3 regions of the Paenibacillus sp. FSL H8-0259 genome follow, and region 3 is predicted to be linked to each of the others. Evidence: riboswitches for the same ligand, from Rfam matches in the RefSeq annotation. Region 3 holds a riboswitch; each other region holds the start of a gene.
The links. Region 3 has a riboswitch for cyclic di-GMP ahead of NSU01_RS22850 (thiamine pyrophosphate-binding protein). Riboswitches for the same ligand answer to the same signal wherever they lie in the genome.

Region 1 (3,279 bases), 4.0 Mb from region 3:
GCAGGAGACAGGGATGGCGGAATCGTCCTACCTGGCTACCGGCCGCAGCCAGGTAGAGATGATTCAGAGCCAGCTGGGCAGCGGGGTGCCGATTATCGTTGAGCCGGAGCGGCGCGATACCTTCCCTGCCATCGCACTGACAGCAGCTTATCTGTATTCGGTCGCCGGTGTTTCACCAAGCGAGACGGTAGCCATCCTGCCCGTCGATCCTTATGTGGAGTCGTCCTTCTTCGAAACCGTTCTGCAGCTGGAGAGCACGATGCTGGAGAGCGGCGCCAATCTGGCGCTGATGGGCGTAGTTCCGGAGCATGCCTCCGAGAAATACGGCTATATCATTCCTACCAGCGCCGAAGCGGGGGCGAGCGGGTATCTGCAGGTGAGCCACTTCCAGGAGAAGCCGGACCGCAAGCAGGCTGAGGAGCTGATCAGCCGGAACGCGCTCTGGAACTGCGGCGTGTTTGCTTTCCGTCTAGGTTATCTGCTGGATATTCTGCAGCGCAAAGGACTGCCGCTGAACTATGAGGAACTGCAGAAGCAGTATAAACTGCTGGCTTCCATCAGTTTTGATTACGAAGTGGTGGAAAAAGAAGAGAATATCGTGGTTCAGCCTTACGCCGGATTCTGGAAGGATCTGGGCACTTGGAACACGCTGACTGAAGAAATGACCAGCAATCATGTCGGCAAAGGCTTCGTCACTGCAGATTCCGAAGGCACCTGCCTGATCAACGAGCTGGACATTCCGATCACCGTGATCGGAGCGAAGGATCTGATTATCGCCGCCAGCCCGGACGGAATTCTGGTTACGCACAAGGCGGAGAGCCCGCGCATTAAAGAAGTGCTGAAATCTTTTGAACAAAGACCGATGTACGAAGAACGCCGCTGGGGCCACTACAAGGTAATTGATTATGTGAAATATGCGGAAGGCAATGAGGTGCTGACGAAGCGAATCTTTATCTCTGAAGGTAAAAATATCAGCTATCAGCTGCATCACAAACGCAGTGAAATCTGGACCATTGTCAGCGGTGAAGCCAGCATTGTGCTCAATGAGAAAATGCATAATGTGAAGGCGGGGGATGTCGTACGGATTCCGGAAGGCACCAAGCATGCGATCCTGGCATTGACAGATATGGAATTTATCGAAGTGCAGACCGGCTCTGAGCTGGTGGAGGAAGATAACATCCGAATCACCTTGGATTGGGAAGATATCGCCTTGCAGCAATTCATTTCATAGGTCTAATCTATCTATATAACCAATTGTTACAAATCCAAAACAGGTATTAAGAACCATTTATTAAGAAAAATTCATTTTTGCTCTAAATTAAAACTAAATAGGGACGATACTTACGGTAAGAGGGATTAATCCTTCCAATACGACAAAGGCAAACCTAATCGAAAGATAGGGACGCAAAGCTATAGGGCCTTCGCAAGAGTGGCAGCCTGGCTACCGAAAGGAAGATGGATTTTGATAACTTACCGTAAGTCTCGTTTGCTGTGCACTGTGCTGTCTCTGGCCCTTTTATTGACTGCAGTACCTCTGGGACTCGGCGGAATGCCTTCATCTGCAGAAGCTGCGTCTAGTTCCAAAGCGCCCGTTAATCCGGAGGCTTCAACCGAAGCAGTCAGATTGCTGGATGATCTGTATTCTATCACTGGAAAAGGCATTATTACCGGCCAACATGACTATCTGGAAAGTCCGGACGAATTCAGCAACAAGCTGAAAGGAACCAGCGGACAATATGCTGCTCTTCACGGCTATGAACTGGGCGTAATCAGCGGGCAATCGGAAAGTACAGCAGCGGCGCAACGCAGAAATGTTGTGAACAGCGCGATCAACTGGTATAAGGGCGGCGGCATTGTAGCCATGACTTTTCATGAGAATCTGCCCGGTACCGCATACCTCTGGTCCAATGTTCAGAAACCGCTGAGCCAGGCGGAATTCAATAAATATATTACTCCGGGTACAACACAGTACACTGCATTGATTGCAGATCTGGACAAAGTGGCAGTTTCACTTAAAAGCCTGCGGGATGCTGGTGTTCCCGTACTCTGGAGACCTTACCACGAAATGAACGGTGACTGGTTCTGGTGGGGGAAGAAAAATAACTTTGCTGCGCTTTGGAATATTATGTATGACCGTTTCGTAAACGTTCATAAATTAAACAACCTGCTGTGGGTATGGAACCCCAATGCACCCAATGCCTGGTCTGATCCTTATGCGCTGACCTACCCGGGGGCTGACAAGGTGGATGTACTCGCGGCAGATATATATGAGAACGATTATATGAATAAATATCATGACAGCCTGCTCGCACTTGCGAATGGCAAACCGATTGCCATTGGCGAGAATGGACAAATGCCAAGCACAGCAAAGCTGCAACTCTCACAGAAAAATTGGGTATATATGATGAGCTGGGGAAAAATGCTGTATGAAACCAACACAGTTGCTACCATCAAAGGTTTCATGAGCGACAGCTATACTGTGACCCGGGACGATTATAAAGCAGGCACATTTGCTACGGCGACGCCGAAACCAACAGCAACGCCAACGCCGGAACCGACAGCAACGCCAGTACCAACAGCAACACCAACGCCGGTACCAACAGCAACACCAACGCCAGTACCAACAGCAACACCAACGCCGGTACCGACAGCAACGCCAACGCCAGTTCCAACAGCAACACCAGCGCCGGTACAGACTGCAATGCCAATACCGATACTGACGCCGCCCCCTGCTTCCAATGATTCTGTGACGGCCCCCGTCGTTCAGAATGGTCTTCAGGGAGAATACTACAAGAACATGACGCTTTCGGGCACTCCGGTTCTGGTCCGGAATGATGCGCTGCTGAACTTTAACTGGCGCCAGGCAGCGCCGGATGCCAAGCTTGGAGTGGATAGCTTCTCCATACGCTGGACGGGTCAGATCAAACCTTCTTTCAGTGAAACCTATCAGATTATCACTACATCCGATGATGGTATCCGCGTCTATATTGACGGCACAGCTGTAATCGACAGCTGGACCAAACAGAGCGGTACCGAGCGTACAGGAAGCATAAACCTGCAGGCAGGCCGGCTGTATGATATCAAAGTGGAGTATTACGAGAATGCCGGCGATGCCAATATCCGCCTGATGTGGCAGAGTCCAAGCCAGGCGAAGGCAACTGTCCCTACAAGCGCGTTATTTGTGAACACGGCTGCTTCTTCAGCCAGCAAAGCAGCTTTGGATGCTCCGGCTGTGACTGCAACACCAGTACCAACAGCAACGCCGTTACCAGTATCAAC
Region 2 (3,279 bases), 3.4 Mb from region 3:
ACGTTCCTAGTTAACAAGGATAAGGTAACATCACCTGTTCTGGTCGTTTCACTGGCCGAACTTGAGCAGCAAAGTCCGGATCTTGTAGCCAAGGGAATTCTCGGCGGAATCTTTGGTGTAGAGAATGGGGGCATCAAAGCAGGCACCTCAGATAAACTGAGCGTACAGTTTGCCTTCAAGGAAACCTTCCAGCCGCAAAACTACTATCAAGGCGATACACTGGCCCTGACCCTGAACTTCGAAGCCAACCAGGAAAAAGGCGCCCTCAAATAATCTATCTGTATATGCATTCCTGATCACCGATCTTAAAAAAACATAATATACTCGAGGAGGAAATTAATTATGGGTATCAAAAAAACATTGGGTCTTGGCGTAGCATCGGCAGCACTGGGATTGTCTTTAATCGGAGGGGGCACCTTCGCTTACTTCAGCTCCACAGCAACCAGCACGGCAACCTTCGCGGCAGGCACGCTGAAGCTCGGCTCTTCCTTTAATACACCTGTTGCCCTGACCAATCTGAAACCGGGTGATTACACCGTACGCACGTTCACCTTGTCCAATGACGGCACCCTGGATATCAAACTCCTAACGCTGGCCACCAGCTACACTGTAACTGATGCGAAGGGCGATAATGCCGGCCAGGATCTTGGAGATCACTTCAAAATCAAACTTCTCGACAGCTCTTATACCAGCGGTCCGCTTGCCGGCCATGTGCTGTCCGAGATCTCCCTGAAGGACCTGAAGAACACTTCCAGCTATGATCTCGTAACGGCGGGTGTACTGCCGGGAGGCATCGCCGCTACCCAAACCAAAACCTTCAAGATTGCTTTCGAATTCGTTGACAATACCCAGGATCAGAATATCTTCCAGGGTGACGGCTTGGCGCTGAACTGGACATTCAATGCTACGCAAGGTTTGGGAGAAGCCAAATAAGGCTATTAAATTATATACACAAAACGGCATATCCTCCCTCATCCGGGCTGGATATGCCGTTTTGTCTCTCCCCGCCAGCTTCTGGCAGGAACAAGGGTTTTTGTCCGTTTTGCGAATTTTTGTTATACTGATAACAAAAAGTACGGAGGGCGTTGTAATCGTGTCAGATAATATGGGAAGCCGCATCCATAGGCTCCGGCTGGAGAAGGGTTATTCTTTATCCGAGCTTGCGGATAAGGCTGACGTGGCGAAATCATACTTAAGTAATGTCGAACGGAATATCCAATCCAACCCCTCCATTCAATTTATCGAAAAAATTGCCGATGCACTCCAAGTATCCATTCACGTATTACTGTATGGCGGAATTGCAGAAACTGCAGAGCCGGTTCTCGATGGAGAATGGTTCAGGCTGGTTCAGGATGCGATGGCCTCTGGTATAAGCAAACGTGAATTCAAGGAGTTTCTCGATTATCAGAAATGGCGGCTGGAGCAGAAGGATAACTGAAATACCCCACAAAGTGAGGCAGCAGCCTCGATGATTACCCAGGTACTTTGCGGGGACCCCGAAACAACATGTAAATTCCAACAGAAGAGGGCACAGCGTGTACACCGCTGTGCCCTCTTCTGTATGTATCCGTACAATGCTGAATGCCCTACATCGCCTGGAGTGCTTTTTCAGTAAAAAAACGCCGAATCTCGTCTGCCTGGATGCCAGCCTGCTTAGCAGACATTAGCAAATGCACCCATTCTAAATCCAGATCAACTGCCTGCAGTTCGTCATTCCCCTGGTTGGACTTATCCAAGAAATCTCCTCCTAGAATTTTCGCGTCCCCAGGCAGTCCGGCCATCATAGTATTTCTACTTTAGATCCGAGACTTTGTGCCCCTGTCTTTCGGCAGGTTTACCCTTTACTGGACCCTTTACATGAAAGGATCTGAAAAGAATCGATGAAACCGTTCTCCGCAATAACATTATACAAGATCTTACATGAAAAGTGTGTCGTTTTCTGGAATTTTTTTATGTTAAATCGTGAAGACCCTTAGCTAAAATTGCCAATAGCTTGTATAAATAATTCCAATTCATCTTCAATCGGTCCAAATTAGTTTAAATATACTAAATAGATATTAATCCCGTAACACAATATAGAAACAATTACCCATTCCTATGATTTACAACCACCTAAATCCCTTAATTTTTTATTAATTTTAACGATATTTTATTTTTCCGGCTTCACCCGGGAAATTTATGATTGTTCCGTATGAATCCCCTGCTGAATCATACCGTTTTGCGAACGGATTGCACGAAAGTATGAATTGATTACCCTGCCGGAAAGTAGCACAATAAGATGAGAATGAAACCGCAAACATCGCAGCTCCGCTAAGCGGTGTTCCTAATATACCGCATGTGGAGTTTATCCGTTAGGAGGACCTACTCATGGCCGTCAAAGAGCCCTATAACGAATCTGTCTGGAGCAAGTATTACGGTCCCAATCTGGGCTACATTCAGGAGAAATACGAGCAGTTTGTCAAGGACCCCACTTCCGTAGAGCATCATTACCGCGACCTCTTCACAGTATCCGGCCCGCCTCCCCTGGCTCCGGATGCCGTCAAGACGCCTCCCCCCGCCATCTCAGGAGATACAGAGTGGCTCAGGAAAGCCGTTAAAGCTTCCAAGCTAATGGCTAACATCCGAATATACGGCCATATGGCTGCCGATATCGATCCGCTGGAGCGGAGCACCAACCCGATGGCGAAATGGCTGGAGATCGAGACCTATGAGCTGACGCGCGAAGATCTGAATGCCCTGCCGGCTTCATTGATCTGGGAGAATGCCCCTGAGGGCGTGCATACCGCTATGGATGCCGTTCACAGAATGCGCCAGGCCTACACACAGACCATTGCCTATGAATTCGGGCATGTGCATGACGAGCGTGAGCTGCGCTGGCTCAACAGCCAGGCGGAATCCACAACGTCGCCTGCTCCACTGAACCATGCGGAACGCAAAGAGCTGCTGAAACGCCTGATTCAGGTAGAGCAGTTCGAGACCTTCCTGCATAAGACCTTCGTCGGCCAGAAGCGCTTCAGCCTGGAGGGCAATGATGCCCTCGTGCCTATGCTGGATGAAATTGTCCGCGCTGCCGCACATGACGGCGCAGAGCATATCCTGATGGGTATGGCCCACCGCGGAAGACTTAATGTGCTTGCCCACATTCTGGGCAAACCTTATGATATTATTTTCTCGGAATTCCATCATTCGCCGAACAAGGAGCTCTTCCCGTCCGAAGGCTCCATGGGTGTCACCTATGGCTGGAGCGGGGATGTGAAATACCATCTAGGCGCCGACCGC
Region 3 (3,279 bases):
TGATAGTAAGTTAGAGAATCTGTAAGATACAGCCTAGTTGAGATCCAGTGTACGGTGGGCCGTAGGAGGCATTTCGTCACGGTCGGTCAACAGCTCAATAACGGCTACGCGGTTAAGTTCAACTGCTTGGCTGATTGCAAAGGCAAACTCCTCTTGCGTCTCTGCGCGGAAGCCGGTGGCTCCCAGCGACTCAGCAAACTTCACTGCATCCATAGGGACTTCAAAGATGGTTCCATCGATACGTCCGGTTGTTTTTTCCATTCCCTTAAGGGCCATATCCAGCTGCATATTGTTCACAACGATGAAAATAACCGGAATATTCTTGCAAACCGCTGTGTTAATTTCAGTTCCGAGCATCATGAAACAGCCGTCACCGGTAATGCAGAAGACCGTCTCTTCCGGCGCAGCCGCCTTGGCACCGATGGCCATGCCGATTGAATTCCCCATGCAGGCGAAATAGGCATCAAATACAAAGCTCCCCGGTTTCTTCACGTTGAACCATTTGACCGCATTGAAGCCGTGGCTGCCGTCATCAACAAACACGCTGCTGTTATATGGAATCAAATCGCTCATCGTGCTCATTACCGAAGCCAGCGAGAGCTTGGACAGCACAGGCAGCTCTTCAGTATAGTGATTGGAGATCTCTATTTCACGTCTGGTTATAGTGGACGGATCAATCTTGCCGAGGTACAGCTCCAGGTTGTCACGCAAATCGCCGCCGACGGAAATGGTATCGGAAGTCAATATTTTACCGACAAAGGTTGGATCAACATCAAACTGGATCAGCTGATCCGGATGATTCTCCTTCTTAAGATTGCATATGGTCATATCGCTCAGACGCGAACCAAGCACGATAAACAGATCACTGTTGTTCAACATCTCATCCCCATGCGTACATCCGCCAACGCCCACAGGACCGTGATAGAGCGGGTGATCCGCAGCAATGGCTCCTTTACCGCCGGGGGAGGTCACTACAGGTATGTTGAAGGTCTCGGCCAACTGTACCAGTTCCTTGTGCGCACCGGAGCGGTTAACCCCTTTACCGGCAATGATCAGAGGCCTGCTGGAAGCATTGATCGCTGAAATGACCCGTTCGTAGTTGGCGTAGCTGACGAGCCTTTCCCGCTGCGGAAGGACAATCCGGCATTCTTCAAGGCGCTCGGTCTGAACATCAAACGGAATACATAAATGAACAGGTCCTTTCTTGTCACCAAGGGCGATAGACAGGGCATGATTGAAAATCGTACTGAAATGGTCGCCGCGTTCTACCAGCTTGCTGAAAAGAGTGGCCGGTCTGAACATGTCCGCCAAATCGGCGAGATAGGATGTGGAATCCTGACACTGGGGAATCCCCAGCTCTTTAATAGACTGATGACCGGTAATGAAGAGCACCGGGAGATTGTTGGCTTTGGCGTGTGCTGCTGCGGTTAGCAGGTTCGTTCCGCCTGGACCGGAGGTGCCGAAGGCAACCCCGAGACTGCCTGTTTTCAGTGCATAGCCGCCTGCTGCGAAGCCGGAGCTGGACTCATGCCGGCCGGGAATAAACTCAATGCCATAGTCAACAAGTTTGAGAGCTATAGGACAAATGGACTTGCCAATAATACCAAAAGAATGTGTTACCCCAAGATCGCGTAATGCTTCCGCCATATAATCTGCAACTGTCTTCAGAACATCCACCCCACAAGTTGTTTTTTGATTGTATGCTAGCAATAGAAAACCTGTACTCGAAATAGGAGCACAGGCCTGTTGCACGAATCACCATAACTGAACGCGGATTCCCGGACGTTCATAGTTTTTCAGCAACCTGGCTGTCATGATCTCACCGGATAAGTGAGACTGTAGATCCATGGCTTTGCGTCATTCCCTTTCGGTGAATTTTGCCTCATATGTTGTTATCAATACAGCGAAGGATAATTTTCCTTTACAATATATTCCTCGCTCGCCTTTTGTCAATAAGCCGTTTGCAGCAAAACGCGAAATTTGGCGAATATTCAGATGTAATAGGAGATGAAATATTAGATATTCAAACTTTTGAAAATGGATGCGTCTGGAAGACCAAAGTCTTATAATGCAAATGCAGAAAAAGAGCAGAATTTAATCTGCATAAGCCATAAGCCTCATAACATCGTAGGAACCTCCTGAAACTATGCAGATGTATTAGAATTATAGGCTGGGAGAACCTAGAAATAGGTCTTAAGAAATAGGTGATTAAAATTTAAAATAATGTTAGTTTATTAGTAATAAAGAATTAGCAGTAAAGAAGTGCAAAGGCGTTATTTTAGGGTTATGCACTATTTTAACACTTTGTGAATATTACATTACAATCTGCTTTTTCCATGCCAAAAAGAGACCCTTCCCGCATACTGCTCTGCGGAAATGGTCTCTTGGGGCTGCTGCTAGAATTTGAAAATATGGATTGTTTTTTGCAGCTGGAAGACAGATTGTGTCATCTTCTCGGTCTCTTCTGCTACGGACTGCAGGGCATGAATTTGTTCGTTCATCGCCGCAGATACCTCCTCGGTACCTGCTGCCGTCTCCTGGGTAATGGCCGAGATATTCTCGATCGCCCCGGAGATCTTGAGCGCACTCTCCAGCATCAGATCACTCTCTGCGGAGAAGGAGGAGATCTGCTCGGTTATGTATTGCACGCTATGTACGATCTGCGCGAAAATATGTGCTGTCTCCGTTATCATCTCGTTCTGCACCTGAACAACCTCTTCATTAATAGCGATGTTATCGATAGCCTGCTTGATATCGGCCTCGATGCTGCGTACCAGCCCGAACACTTCCTTGGTGGAGGCGGTTGATTCTTCGGCAAGCTTGCGGACCTCCTGGGCTACAACTGCGAAACCGCGTCCGTGCTCACCTGCACGTGCAGCTTCAATTGAGGCGTTAAGCGACAAAAGATTGGTTTGTTCGGCAATTTCCGTGATGGTCTTGGTGATCATGGTAATGCCGCGGGCATTCTGTGAGAGCGCTTCGATCGTATCTGCTACTTTTTGTGTAGCCTGGATATTCTTCCGCATGCCTTCGGCTTGAGTGTCCACGGACTGGCGTCCCTTTTCAACCAGCTCCAGTGTATGGGCGGAGCGTTTATTCATTTCCTTGGTAGAGTTTGTATAATTGGAGACTTTGGTTTCGATATCTTTGATCGATTCCGTCATATCGGCAATATCCACCGAGATTTCATTCGCACCCAGGGCAAGTTCGTTGGAAGAGGAGGCTACCTGTGCCATTACAATCTTCAGGTTCTGGTTCTTGTCCTCAATACCCCGGCTG

Region 1: it holds a riboswitch for cyclic di-GMP, as region 3 does, so the genes downstream of both, NSU01_RS05495 (PA14 domain-containing protein) here and NSU01_RS22850 (thiamine pyrophosphate-binding protein) in region 3, are expected to answer to the same signal.
Region 2: it holds a riboswitch for cyclic di-GMP, as region 3 does, so the genes downstream of both, NSU01_RS02050 (anti-repressor SinI family protein) here and NSU01_RS22850 (thiamine pyrophosphate-binding protein) in region 3, are expected to answer to the same signal.

Annotation. Positions count from the first base shown of each region.
Region 1 is NZ_CP150147.1:1,285,931-1,289,209, forward strand. It holds gene NSU01_RS05490 (sugar phosphate nucleotidyltransferase) at 1-1,231, shown strand, start outside; cyclic di-GMP riboswitch class I at 1,369-1,449, shown strand; gene NSU01_RS05495 (PA14 domain-containing protein) at 1,463-3,279, shown strand, end outside.
Region 2 is NZ_CP150147.1:473,426-476,704, reverse strand. It holds gene NSU01_RS02065 (TasA family protein) at 1-273, shown strand, start outside; gene NSU01_RS02060 (TasA family protein) at 343-933, shown strand; gene NSU01_RS02055 (helix-turn-helix domain-containing protein) at 1,106-1,438, shown strand; gene NSU01_RS02050 (anti-repressor SinI family protein) at 1,587-1,736, opposite strand; cyclic di-GMP riboswitch class I at 1,765-1,849, opposite strand; gene NSU01_RS02045 (2-oxoglutarate dehydrogenase E1 component) at 2,368-3,279, shown strand, end outside.
Region 3 is NZ_CP150147.1:5,267,715-5,270,993, reverse strand. It holds gene NSU01_RS22850 (thiamine pyrophosphate-binding protein) at 34-1,677, opposite strand; cyclic di-GMP riboswitch class I at 1,796-1,892, opposite strand; gene NSU01_RS22845 (HAMP domain-containing methyl-accepting chemotaxis protein) at 2,397-3,279, opposite strand, start outside.